DNA from 3 places in the Streptomyces sp. NPDC021019 genome. Region 1 is predicted to be linked to each of the others. Evidence: riboswitches for the same ligand, from Rfam matches in the RefSeq annotation. Region 1 holds a riboswitch; each other region holds the start of a gene.

Region 1 (3,920 bases):
TCAGCTCAAGTCGACCGCCAAGGGCTACCGGGCCGGACAGATCGCCTCCGCCGGTCTCGTCTCGCTCGCCCACGGCACCAACGACGCCCAGAAGACGATGGGCATCATCACCCTGGCGCTGGTCACCAGCGGTGTCCTGGCCCCCGGCTCCAACCCGCCCATGTGGGTCATCGTCTCCGCCGGTGTGGCCATCGCGCTCGGCACCTACCTCGGCGGCTGGCGCATCATCCGCACGATGGGCAAGGGCCTGACCGACCTCCAGCCGCCGCAGGGCTTCGCCGCCCAGACCAGCGCGGCGACGGTCATCCTGGCCTCCTCGCACCTCGGCTTCTCGCTCTCCACCACCCAGTCCTGCTCCGGTGCCGTCATGGGCGCGGGCCTCGGCCGCAAGGGGGGCGTGGTCCGCTGGTCCACCGCCACCCGGATGTTCGTCGCCTGGGGGCTGACGCTCCCGGCGGCCGGTCTGATCGGCGCGGGCGCCGAGTACCTGACCAAGCAGGGCCCCTGGGGCATCGCGGTCACCGCGGTCGTGCTCGTGGGCGGCTCCTTCGCCATCTGGCTGGCCTCGCGCCGCCAGCCGGTCGACCACACCAACGTCAACGACACGGACGGGGAGGGCGAGCCCCAGGGCGTCGTCACCACCGCCATCGCCGCGGTCCAGCCGCCGCCCGTCGGCGGCCCGGCCGCCGACCTCGCAACCACCATCCCGGCCCCGGCCCCGTCGCCCGACGACCCGGCACGGCCGCCGGCCAAGGTGTAAGGACAGATCAGCATGAAAATCGACTGGGCAGCTCTCGCCTCCGTGTTCGGTGTCAGCCTCGTGGTCACCGTCGCGCTGGTCGGCCTCTTCACCCTGGGCATCGTCGCCCTCTCCAAGCAGTCCGCCACGGCCGGAAGCAGCGCCGCCGGAGGGTCGGTCGCGCTGGCGCGCACCGGCGCGTACACCTGCTTCGCGGCGTGCGTGGCGGCGGTCGCGTACGGGATCTACCTGATCGTCGCCTGACTCCGCACCCCGCCCCCTCTTCGGGCCGGACACACTCTCGTGTGTCCGGCCCGATGTGTGTCTGCGCACAGTGGAGCCCCGCAGGTCAACAGCGAGTTGACGGTTGTTCGCGGGGCGTGGTGGACTGCCGGAGCCATTTACGGCGACAGCAGAGGAAGCCGGTGCGAATCCGGCGCGGTCCCGCCACTGTCACCGGGGAGCGCTCCCCCACACCGGAACGTCACGGCCCGCTCACGCGGGCTGGAAGGCCGGGGGAACCGCGGATCCGGAAGCCAGGAGACTCTCGTCGCCGGTCACGTCGAACCAGGGCGCGGACCCTGAGTGAGGACATACGCCATGCCCGGCCGCCGTGCACCCCGTCCTGTGCCCCCCACGACAGGCCCTCGCGCCGGAACGCCTCTCCCCGCGACCGGCTGATCCGTGCGTGCCGACCGCGTCTTCGCGTACGGCGCCACGGCCGGGCTGATCGCCGACGCCCTGCTCGGCGACCCCCGCCGGGGCCACCCCGTCGCCGGATTCGGCCGCGCCGCCGCGCGGGTGGAGTCCCTGCTGTGGCGTGACGACCGGGGCCGGGGCGCGCTGCACACCCTCGTCTGCGCCGGAGGCGCCGTGGGGGCCGCCGCGCTGACCGCGCGCGCCGTCCGGGGACGCCCCGCGCTCGCCGTCGCGCTGACCGCCGTCACCGCCTGGTCCGTCGTCGGGGGGACGTCGCTGGGGCGGGAGGCCCGCGCCATCGGCGGTGCCCTGGCCGCCGGGGACCTGGAGGTGGCCCGGGAGCGGCTGCCGCACCTGTGCGGGCGTGATCCGCACTCCCTGGACGGTCCGGGCATCGCCCGCGCGGTCGTCGAGTCGGTCGCCGAGAACACCTCGGACGCCGTCGTCGGCGCGCTGGTGTGGGGGGCGATCGGCGGGGTGCCGGGACTCGTCGGCTTCCGGGCGGTGAACACGCTCGACGCGATGGTCGGCCACAAGTCGCCCCGCTACCGCCGTTACGGATGGGCCTCGGCCCGTCTGGACGACCTCGCGGGGTGGCCCGGTGCCCGGCTGACGGCCGCGCTGGCCGTGGCGGGCGGCGGGCGGCCCAGGGAGGCCGTACGCGCCTGGAAGGCGGACGCGGGGCGTCACCCGAGCCCGAACGCGGGGCCGGTGGAGGCCGCGTTCGCGGGGGCGCTCGGCGTACGGCTGGGCGGGACCCTGGCGTACGCGGGGCGCGTCGAGCACCGGCCGGTGCTGAACGGGGAGTCCGGGCGGGACGTGCGGGGCGCGGACATCGAACGCGCGGTACGGCTGTCGCGCCGGGTGAGCATGCTGGCCCTCGGAGTGTGCGTGGCGGGGCGGACGGTCGCGGGACGCGTGGTCGCGGGACGGTCGTCGGCAGGACGGCAGCGGGGGCGGGGGCGGTCATGAACGGTCCGGCACGGAACGCGGTACGGGAACGGGAGCGGGTATGAGCGGCGGTCTGCTGGTCGCGGGGACCACATCGGACGCGGGCAAGAGCGTCGTCACGGCGGGCATCTGCCGGTGGCTGGTGCGCCGGGGCGTGAAGGTCGCGCCCTTCAAGGCCCAGAACATGTCCCTGAACTCCTTCGTGACCCGGGAGGGCGCGGAGATCGGCCGGGCCCAGGCGATGCAGGCGCAGGCCGCCGGGGTGGAGCCGACGGCCCTGATGAACCCGGTGCTGCTGAAACCCGGCAGTGACCGGTCCAGCCAGGTCGTGCTGATGGGCAAGCCGGTGGGAGAGATGAGCGCCCGGGGGTACCACGGGGGCCGTCAGGAGACGCTGCTCGGGACGGTGACGGACTGCCTGGAGCAGCTGCGGGCCACGTACGACGCGGTCATCTGCGAAGGGGCCGGGAGCCCCGCCGAGATCAATCTCCGGCGCACCGACATCGTGAACATGGGGATCGCCCGCGCGGCCCGCTTTCCCGTGCTGGTGGTCGGGGACATCGACCGGGGCGGCGTCTTCGCGTCGTTCTTCGGGACGACGGCCCTCCTGGGCCCCGAGGACCAGGCGCTGGTCGCGGGCTACCTGGTGAACAAGTTCCGGGGCGACGTCTCGCTGCTGGAGCCGGGCCTGGACATGCTCCACGGGCTGACCGGGAGGCGGACGTACGGGGTGCTGCCGTTCGCCCACGGGCTCGGTATCGACGAGGAGGACGGCCTGCGGGTGTCCCTGCGGGGTGCGGTACGGGAGTCGGTCGTGGCTCCCCCGCACGGCGAGGACGTGCTGCGGGTGGCGGTCTGCGCGGTGCCGCTGATGTCGAACTTCACGGACGTGGACGCGCTGGCCGCCGAGCCGGGCGTCGTCGTGCGGTTCGTGGACCGGGCGGAGGAGCTGGCCGACGCGGACCTGGTGATCGTGCCCGGGACGCGCGGCACGGTGAAGGCGCTGGCCTGGCTGCGCGAGCGTGGCCTCGCGAATGCGCTGGTGCGGAGGGCCGCGGAGGGCCTGCCGGTGCTGGGCATCTGCGGCGGGTTCCAGGTGCTCGGCGAGCGGATCGAGGACGAGGTGGAGTCGCGGGCCGGCGTCGTGGACGGGCTCGGGCTGCTGCCGGTGCGCATCCGCTTCGACCGGGCCAAGACGCTGGCGCGGCCGGTCGGTTCGGCGCTGGGCGAGCCGGTGGAGGGGTACGAGATCCACCACGGGGTGGCCGACGTGCGGGGCGGGGAGCCGTTCCTCGACGGGTGCCGGGTGGGGGCGGTGTGGGGGACGCACTGGCACGGGTCGCTGGAGAGCGACGCGTTCCGGCGGCGGTTCCTGGTGGAGGTGGCCCGGGCCGCCGGGCGGCGGTTCGTGCCGGCGCCGGACACGAGTTTCGGGGTGCTGCGGGAGGAGCAGCTGGATCGGCTCGGGGATCTGGTGGAGGAACACGCGGACACGGACGCGTTGTGGCGGTTGATCGAGGGGGGTGCGCCG
Region 2 (3,920 bases), on a different contig from region 1:
GGTCGGCGGCTGGGGCTACTTCCTCTGGGTCGGCGTGCACGACCCGCTGGGCGGCATCAACCAGCTGTTCCCGCTCTTCGGCATCGCCAACCAGCTGCTGGCGGCCGTCGCGCTGGCCGTCTGCACCACCCTGCTCGTCAAGTCCGGTCGCCTGAAGTGGGCGTGGGTCACCGCGGTCCCGCTCGCCTGGGACGTGGCGGTCACCCTCACCGCGAGCTGGCAGAAGATCTTCTCCGACGACGTCAAGATCGGCTTCTTCGCCCAGCGCGACAAGTACCAGGCGGGCATCGACGCGGGCGAGGTGCTGGCCCCCGCGAAGAGCATGGACGACATGCGGACCGTCGTCACCAACTCCACCGTCGACGGGGTGCTGAGCGCGCTCTTCGCGCTCCTCATCATCGTGGTGCTCGTGGACGCCGGGCGGGTGTGCTACAAGGCCATCCGCGACCCGGAGAGCGTCAGGCTCCACGAGACGCCCTACGTCGAGTCCAAGCTCGTCGCCCCGGCCTCGCTCTTCGCGACCAAGGAGGAGAAGGCCGAACTGGCCGCCGCCGGGGTCGGCCCCGAGGGCGGCATCCGCAAGGAGGCGGCGGAGACGGGGAGCCGGACATGACGGTCGCGGATGTACGACGGGTGGCCGGACGGATCCGCTGGTACGTCCGTGAGCTGACCGGCGAGTCGACGTACGACCGCTATGTCGCGCACGCGAGGACCCATGATCCGGACACGCCGGTGATGAGCCGTCGCGCCTTCGAACGCAGCCGCATGGACGCCCGCGAGGCGGATCCCCGCGAGGGCTTCCGCTGCTGCTGAGCGCACCGGCCGAAGCTCGGGCCGCCGCACCCCTTCCCGGGCGCGGCGGCCCCTTTTCGCGCCCTCGCACCGGCCCGGGCGCCGCCGAATTCCCGGTGCGCGGAGCCCTCACCGTACGAAAGGATGTGCCCATGACACCGCATCCCCGGCCGCCCCGGCCGCCCCGGCACCGCCCCGTACTCGCGACCTTGGCGCTGGCGCTGAGCCTGGCGGCGGCGACGGGCTGCGGCACCGAGGTGGCGCCCGACGCGGAGGCGGCGCGGAGCGGATCGGCCGACCCCGCGCCCGACCGGGCGGAGCTGGAGGCGCGGGCGCTGGCCGCGCAGACCGTCACGGAGCACGTGTGGGTGACCGAAGTCCCGGGGTACACCCTGGCCCGCCAGTCGGTCGGGGTGATCGGCGACGACGGGTTCGGCAGCGTCTACACCACGCCCGACGGCGGGCAGATCCAGCTGCGGGTGGAGCGCCGGGCACACGCCGGGGCCGACTGCACGAAGGACCCCGCGCCCGCCGGCGGTCAGGAGCCCCTGAAGACGTGCGAGCGGGACGGCGAACAGTGGTACCGGGCCACGGAGTCGGGCCACGCCTACGCGCGGGAGCAGGGCGGACTCGTGGTCACCCTGAGCGGGGCGCCCGAGGAGGTGGACCGGGCGACGCTGCGGTCGGCGGCGCGGGCCGCCCACCGCGCCGACGACCACGAGCTGGACCGGGTGCTGCCGCCTGCCGACGAGACCGCGCGGCGGCAGCCGGTCGAACGCGGCGACCTGCCGCCGGTGGGCGACGGCGCGCCCAACAACGACGTGGGAGCGAGCGGCTGACAGGGGAGCGAGCGACTGACGCGGGAGTGAGTGGCCGACGTAGAGGCGAGTGGCCGACGGAGGAGCTGACGTGGGAGCGAGTGGGTGATGGACCTGACGATCAGGGCGGCGGAGCCCGCCGAGTACGCCGTCCTCGGCGGGATCACCGCCGAGGCGTATCTCGGCGACGGGCTGCTGGACGGCGGCCCGCAGGACCCGTATCTGCTGAAGTTGCGGGCGGTGGAGCAACGCGCGGCCGAGGCCGAGGTCCTCGTCGCGCTCGACGCGGACGGGGCGGTGCTCGGCGGCGTGACGTATGCGGCACCCGGCACCCCGTGGCGCGACATCGCCGGTCCGGACGAGGCCGAGTTCCGGATGCTGGCCGTGGCCCGCGAGGGGCGCGGGCGGGGCGTGGGGGAGGCTCTCGTGCGGGCGTGCGTCGAGCGCGCCCGGTCCGCCGACGGTGTGCGGGCGCTGGTGCTGTCGACACAGTCGGCCATGCTCGGAGCCCATAGGATCTACCGTCGGCTCGGCTTCGCACGGACCCCCGGACGGGACTGGGAACCGGTGCCGGGGCTACGTCTCATGACCTTCCGGCTGGAGCTGGAGGCACCCTCCTGAGGGGCGCGTTGAATCGTCGCGACACAACATGTGGGGGCCGCTTCATCCGGCGGCCCCCACATGTATGCTCGACCTCGCTGTCGCCGCAGGGGAATCCGGTGCGAATCCGGAACTGTCCCGCAACGGTGTGATCGGTGTGCATGTGCACACCCGCAAGTCCGAAGACCTGTCGACAGCGCGTCCGGCTCGACCGAACCGGACGCCATACGTCCGGGTCTCGCGGATAGGCCGGTGGACGCCGTCAGCTGTGCCGCCCTGCCCCGGGTTTCGCGCTGCCCGGCTTCCCCGCCTGCCGCCGGCCCCTGCCGAGCGAGGGAAAGCCCAGTGACCATCGCGCCCGCCGATCCGGTTTCAGCCACCGAATCCGCTGCCTCCACCACGTCCGGAGCAGGCACGAACGACGGACCCGGGACCGCCCTGCTGCGGACCCTGACCGACCTCACCGTCGATCTTCCCGACACCGACCCCGGACGGGTCGCCGCCGCCGCGCTGCGCGGACGCAACGCCCGCTCCGACGAGGCCGAGCTGCGCTCGCTGGCCACCGAGGCGGCCGCGGGGCTCATCTCCGAGGACCCGGCGTACTCCCGGCTGGCCGCCCGGCTGCTGACCCGCACGATCGCGGACGAGGCCGCGGGCCAGGGCGCGACGTCCTTCTCCGCCTCGGTCGCCGTGGGCCACCGCGAGGGCCTGATCGCCGACCGCACCGCCGCGTTCGTCGCGCTCCACTCGGCCGCCCTCGACCAGCTCGTCGACCAGGCCCTGGCGGACGGCGCCGACGACCGCTTCGGCTACTTCGGTCTGCGGACGCTGCACAGCCGCTACCTGCTGCGCCACCCGATCACCCGGCAGGTCATCGAGACCCCGCAGCACTTCATGCTGCGCGTGGCCGCGGGCCTCGCCGAGGACGAGTCGGTGCGGGCGCTGGACGAGGTCGCCGCGCTGTACGGGCTGATGAGCCGGCTGGACTACCTCCCCTCCTCCCCCACGCTCTTCAACTCCGGCACCCGGCACCCGCAGATGTCCTCCTGCTATCTGCTGGACTCGCCGAAGGACGAGCTGGACTCGATCTACGACCGCTACCACCAGGTGGCGCGGCTCTCCAAGCACGCGGGCGGCATCGGTCTGTCGTACTCCCGCATCCGCGCCCGGGGTTCGCTGATCCGGGGCACCAACGGGCACTCCAACGGCATCGTGCCGTTCCTGAAGACGCTGGACGCCTCCGTCGCGGCGGTGAACCAGGGCGGCCGACGCAAGGGCGCGGCGGCGGTCTACCTGGAGACCTGGCACGCGGACATCGAGGAGTTCCTGGAGCTCCGCGACAACACGGGCGAGGACCAGCGGCGTACGCACAACCTGAACCTGGCGCACTGGATCCCGGACGAGTTCATGCGCCGGGTCGACGCGGACACCGAGTGGTCGCTGTTCTCCCCCGCCGATGTGCCCGAGCTGGTCGACCTGTGGGGCGACGCGTTCGACGCGGCCTACCGGGCGGCCGAGGCCAAGGGGCTGGCGCGCAGGACGATTCCGGCGCGTGAGCTGTACGGCCGGATGATGCGGACCCTCGCGCAGACCGGCCAGGGCTGGATGACGTTCAAGGACGCCTCGAACCGGACCGCGAACCAGACCGCCGAGCCGGGCCGCGTCGTCCACTCCTCGAACCTGTGCACCGAGATCCTCGAAGTCACCGAC
Region 3 (3,920 bases), on a different contig from region 1:
ATCCGCCCCGCCCGCAGGTCGGCGCGCGCGGTGCGCACGTCGGTGGTCTGCGGGAACGAGCCGATGGTGGTCGTCGGCAGCAGCGGCAGCCCGAGGTGGGCCCGTTGGGCGGCGGCGCGTTCCGGGTACGGCTGGGAGCGGCGGCCGTCCGCGTCGGTGACGGCCGCCGCACGGGCGCGGACGGCGGGGTCGCGGGTGAGCTCGGCATCGGTACGGGAGGCCAGGTCGGCACGGTTGGCGGCGAGTTCGGCCGTGATGGTGTCCGTGCCGCCGCCCAGGCCGCGGGCCAGGACGACGATCTCCTCGGTCTTCTGCTGGGCGAAGGCGAGCCAGCGCGCGATCTGTGGGGCGATTCCGTGCTCGGCGTCGGCGTCCAGCGGGACGTGCAGCAGGGAGCAGGAGGCGGAGACGTCGACCCGGTCGGCGAGGCCGAGGAGGGTGCCGAGGGTGGCGAGCGACTTCTCGTAGTCGTTGATCCAGATGTTGCGGCCGTTCACGACACCGGCGACCAGGCGCTTGCCGGGCAGTCCGCCGGCCGCCGCGAGGTCGTCGAGGTTCCCCGCGCCGGACTCGGTGAAGTCCAGGGCCAGCCCGTCGACGGGGGCCTTGGCCAGGACCGCCAGCGCTTCGCCGAGCCGCCCGAAGTAGGAGGCGACCAGCAGTCGGGGCCGGTCGGCCTGTCCGCCGAGCTCGCGGTAGGCGCGGGCGGCGGCGTTCAGCTCGGCCGGGGTGCGGTCCTGGACGAGTGCGGGTTCGTCCAGCTGCACCCACGTGGCGCCCGCCGCGCGCAGGTCGGCGAGGACCTCGGCGTACACGGGAAGCAGCCGGTCCAGGAGGGTCAGCGGCTCGAAGCCCTCCGCCACCCCGGGGGCCGCCTTGGCGAGCAGGAGGTAGGTGATGGGTCCGACCAGCACCGGCCGGGGCGTCAGACCGAGGGCCAGCGCCTCCTGGAACTCCGCGACCTGCTTGGCGGAGTCGGCGGAGAACAGCGTGTCCGGCCCCAACTCAGGGACGAGATAGTGGTAGTTGGTGTCGAACCACTTCGTCATTTCCAGCGGTGCGACGTCCTGCGTGCCCCGGGCCATGGCGAAGTAGCCGTCGAGGGCGTCGGCGTCGACGGCCTCGCGGTGCCGCTCGGGGACGGCGCCGACCATGACGCTGGTGTCCAGGACATGGTCGTAGTACGAGAAATCACCGGTCGGCACCTCGTGGACTCCGGCCTCGGCGAGCCGCTGCCAGGTTCCCCGGCGCAGCCCGGCGGCGGTCTCCCGGAGTGCGTCGGCGTCGACGCGGCCCTGCCAGTAACCCTCGACGGCCTTCTTCAGTTCACGGTTCCGGCCCTGGCGGGGGTAGCCGTACACGGTGGCCTGCGCTGCCGCGGCTGCGGGCTTCGCTGTCACGTGACTCTCCTTCGCGAGCGTGTCTGCGGGACAGACCCCGGACGGGACGCGGACGCGAAGGGATGACGCCTCGGGCGGAGACCGGGACACGAGGAACCGTGTCCGTCCGCCCGATGGTCACGCCGACCCGCCCACGAGGTCACCGGGATCTCCGCACGCGAACGGTCGCGTGCGGGCAACGGGCAGGTCTTCGGACTCGCGGGCACGTCTGCCGGGGCGGACACCTAATGGCCGTCGCTTCCCAGACCCGGCCGGGCCCAGTGCGTATGACGGCGGTCGTTCCCACTCACCGCTGCGGGGCAGTCCCGGATTCCCACCGGGTTCCCTCTTACGACACCCCGCCTGGCGGACGGGGCGAACCAGCTGCGCCGATCAGCCTAAGCGGGCGCCCGGCCCGCGCACACCGTTGTTCACACTTCGGATGGTGACGTGGGACACGGGTCGGTGAACTCCCCCGACTCCGGCTCGGACCCCGTCGCGGCGGGACACACCATGCCGGGCCACGCCTGTTCTCCGCCCGTTCGGCCGTTCGTCAGCCGCGTGCTGACCACTGGTCAGGTCGAGCGCGTCCACTGGACGTGACAGTGACACAGATGTAACCGAATGGCGTAGGGACTGCGGAACCACCGAGCGTCACAAGCCGTTCTTCTTCCCACTACACGGCCGCCGACCCGCGGCGAGGCCGACCGAGGAAACGGAATACGCCAGATGAAGAAGACAGTCGGGTGGGCCCAGGACGGCGACGACTGGACGATCACCGTGAACGGCACGCTGTATCGCGCGATCGAACGACCGGCGGACGGCCGGGTGCACAACTACCTCGTGCGGGGCGACGACCTCACCGCCGAATGCCCGAGCCTGGGGCACGGGCTCGGCATGATCAGGGCGCACGAGACCGGGCGCTGAACAACCCTGACATCCCTGTCGGTCCGACGACGAGGTGCGGAGGTCCTCCCCGCCCGCGCCTCGACGTGGACCCGTCAGTCATCGGCCGTCAGTCGCCGCCCGCGCCGGGCGGTCGGCTCAGCAGGTAGGTGTCCATGATCCAGCCGTGCCGTTCGCGGGCCTCCGCGCGCAGCCCGCTGATCCGGTCGGCCACCTCGTCGAGCGGGCCGGAGACCAGGATCTCCTCCGGGGTCCCGACGTAGGCGCCCCAGTGGATCCACCATCCCCTGCCCGTCAGCTCCGTGAAGCTCTCGTGGCCGTCGAGCATCACGACGAGGTCGCAGTCCTCGGGGAATCCCTGGGCGAGACGCCGTCCGGGGGTGATGTGGACGGGGCGGCCGACCCGGTTCAGGGTGACGCGGTGCCGGGCGGCGAGGGCGGAGACACTGCTGATGCCGGGGATCACCTCATGGCTGAATTCCACGGTTCCGCGGCCTCGAATGTCGTCGAGGACCGCGAGGGTGCTGTCGTACAGGGACGGGTCGCCCCACACGAGGAAGGCTCCGCACTGCCCCGGTGCGAGCTCTTGGACGATCAGGCGTTCACCGATGTCGGCGCGGCGGTGGCGCCAGTCGTGGACCGCCGAGGTGTAGCGCCCGGCGTCCTGCTGGGTGCGGTCCCGCCACGGGTCCTCGGCATCCACGACCCGGTAGGGGCCGGTCAGGTGTTCGTCGAGGATGTCCCGCCGCAGCCGGGTCAGCGCGTCCTTCTCCTTGCCCTTTCCCAGCACGAAGAAGACGTCGGCCCGGCGCATGGCCTTCACCGCGGCGAGCGTCAGGTGGTCGGGGTCGCCGGCGCCCATGCCGATGACGAGGATGTGACGGGGTGCGTCGCTCATGTCATCCGATCATGCCAGGAGCGGGACGCAGTGGACCTGCCAGGACGTCCGGCCGTGCGTTCGCGGGCAGAGGGGTGGCGCGGTGGAGAACGGCCGCGGGCCCCGGCCGCCGACGGCGCCCCGCAGGACCCCCGTCACCGGATCAGGGGACGGGGGCGGACAGCAGGGTGCCGTCCTCGAAGGTCAGGTAGAGGGAACCGCCGGACACCAGGGCACTGGACGGCCGCATCGAGGGAGCGTCGGCGGCCTCACCCTCCCGAGGCCAGCCGCGGAGCGTGGACCGGCTCGCCACGGCCGTCCCGTGCTCCAGGTCGAAGACCCGCACCCCGCCGTCCCCGAGCACCAGGACCCGGTCACCGGCCACGATGACGGAGTCCTCACCGTTCCAGGTCAGCGACCACTGTTCGCGCCAGGTCCGCGGGTCGAGGGCACTGAGATAGGCGGAGCCCTTCGCCGTGCCACTGCCTCGCACGAGAACCACCTCCTCGTGCCGCGCGCCGTGCAGCATGTCGACACGCGTGTCGCTGACCTTCCTGAGCGTGCGGGTCTCCCGCACCGCTTCCAGACAAGCGACATACGGGGCGCCGCGCCTCGGACCGGGACAGTGGTCGGAGATCCTGTCCAGATCCCTGCCGGTCTTCGGGTCCAGGGTGCGTGTGTCCCCGCCGGTCACCCAGAGACGGTCGCCCGCGATGTCCAACGACTGGGCCTGCGCGGAGGTCATCGCGCGTTCCCAC

The links. Region 1 has a riboswitch for cobalamin ahead of ACH4RG_RS11175 (cobalamin biosynthesis protein). Riboswitches for the same ligand answer to the same signal wherever they lie in the genome.
Region 2: another riboswitch for cobalamin. It lies ahead of ACH4RG_RS08325 (ribonucleoside-diphosphate reductase subunit alpha); the one in region 1 lies ahead of ACH4RG_RS11175 (cobalamin biosynthesis protein).
Region 3: another riboswitch for cobalamin. It lies ahead of metE (5-methyltetrahydropteroyltriglutamate--homocysteine S-methyltransferase); the one in region 1 lies ahead of ACH4RG_RS11175 (cobalamin biosynthesis protein).

What each region holds. Positions count from the first base shown of each region.
Region 1 is NZ_JBIRQR010000002.1:53,456-57,375, forward strand. Features, by position in the region: gene ACH4RG_RS11165 (anion permease) at 1-760, shown strand, start outside; gene ACH4RG_RS11170 (hypothetical protein) at 773-1,003, shown strand; cobalamin riboswitch at 1,154-1,286, shown strand; gene ACH4RG_RS11175 (cobalamin biosynthesis protein) at 1,424-2,410, shown strand; gene ACH4RG_RS11180 (cobyric acid synthase) at 2,451-3,920, shown strand, end outside.
Region 2 is NZ_JBIRQR010000001.1:1,786,270-1,790,189, reverse strand. Features, by position in the region: gene ACH4RG_RS08345 (carbon starvation CstA family protein) at 1-613, shown strand, start outside; gene ACH4RG_RS08340 (YbdD/YjiX family protein) at 610-813, shown strand; gene ACH4RG_RS08335 (hypothetical protein) at 945-1,631, shown strand; gene ACH4RG_RS08330 (GNAT family N-acetyltransferase) at 1,719-2,231, shown strand; cobalamin riboswitch at 2,284-2,420, shown strand; gene ACH4RG_RS08325 (ribonucleoside-diphosphate reductase subunit alpha) at 2,556-3,920, shown strand, end outside.
Region 3 is NZ_JBIRQR010000006.1:4,410-8,329, forward strand. Features, by position in the region: gene metE (5-methyltetrahydropteroyltriglutamate--homocysteine S-methyltransferase) at 1-1,400, opposite strand, end outside; cobalamin riboswitch at 1,585-1,731, opposite strand; gene ACH4RG_RS27245 (hypothetical protein) at 2,109-2,306, shown strand; gene cobF (precorrin-6A synthase (deacetylating)) at 2,395-3,183, opposite strand; gene ACH4RG_RS27255 (protein kinase) at 3,326-3,920, opposite strand, start outside.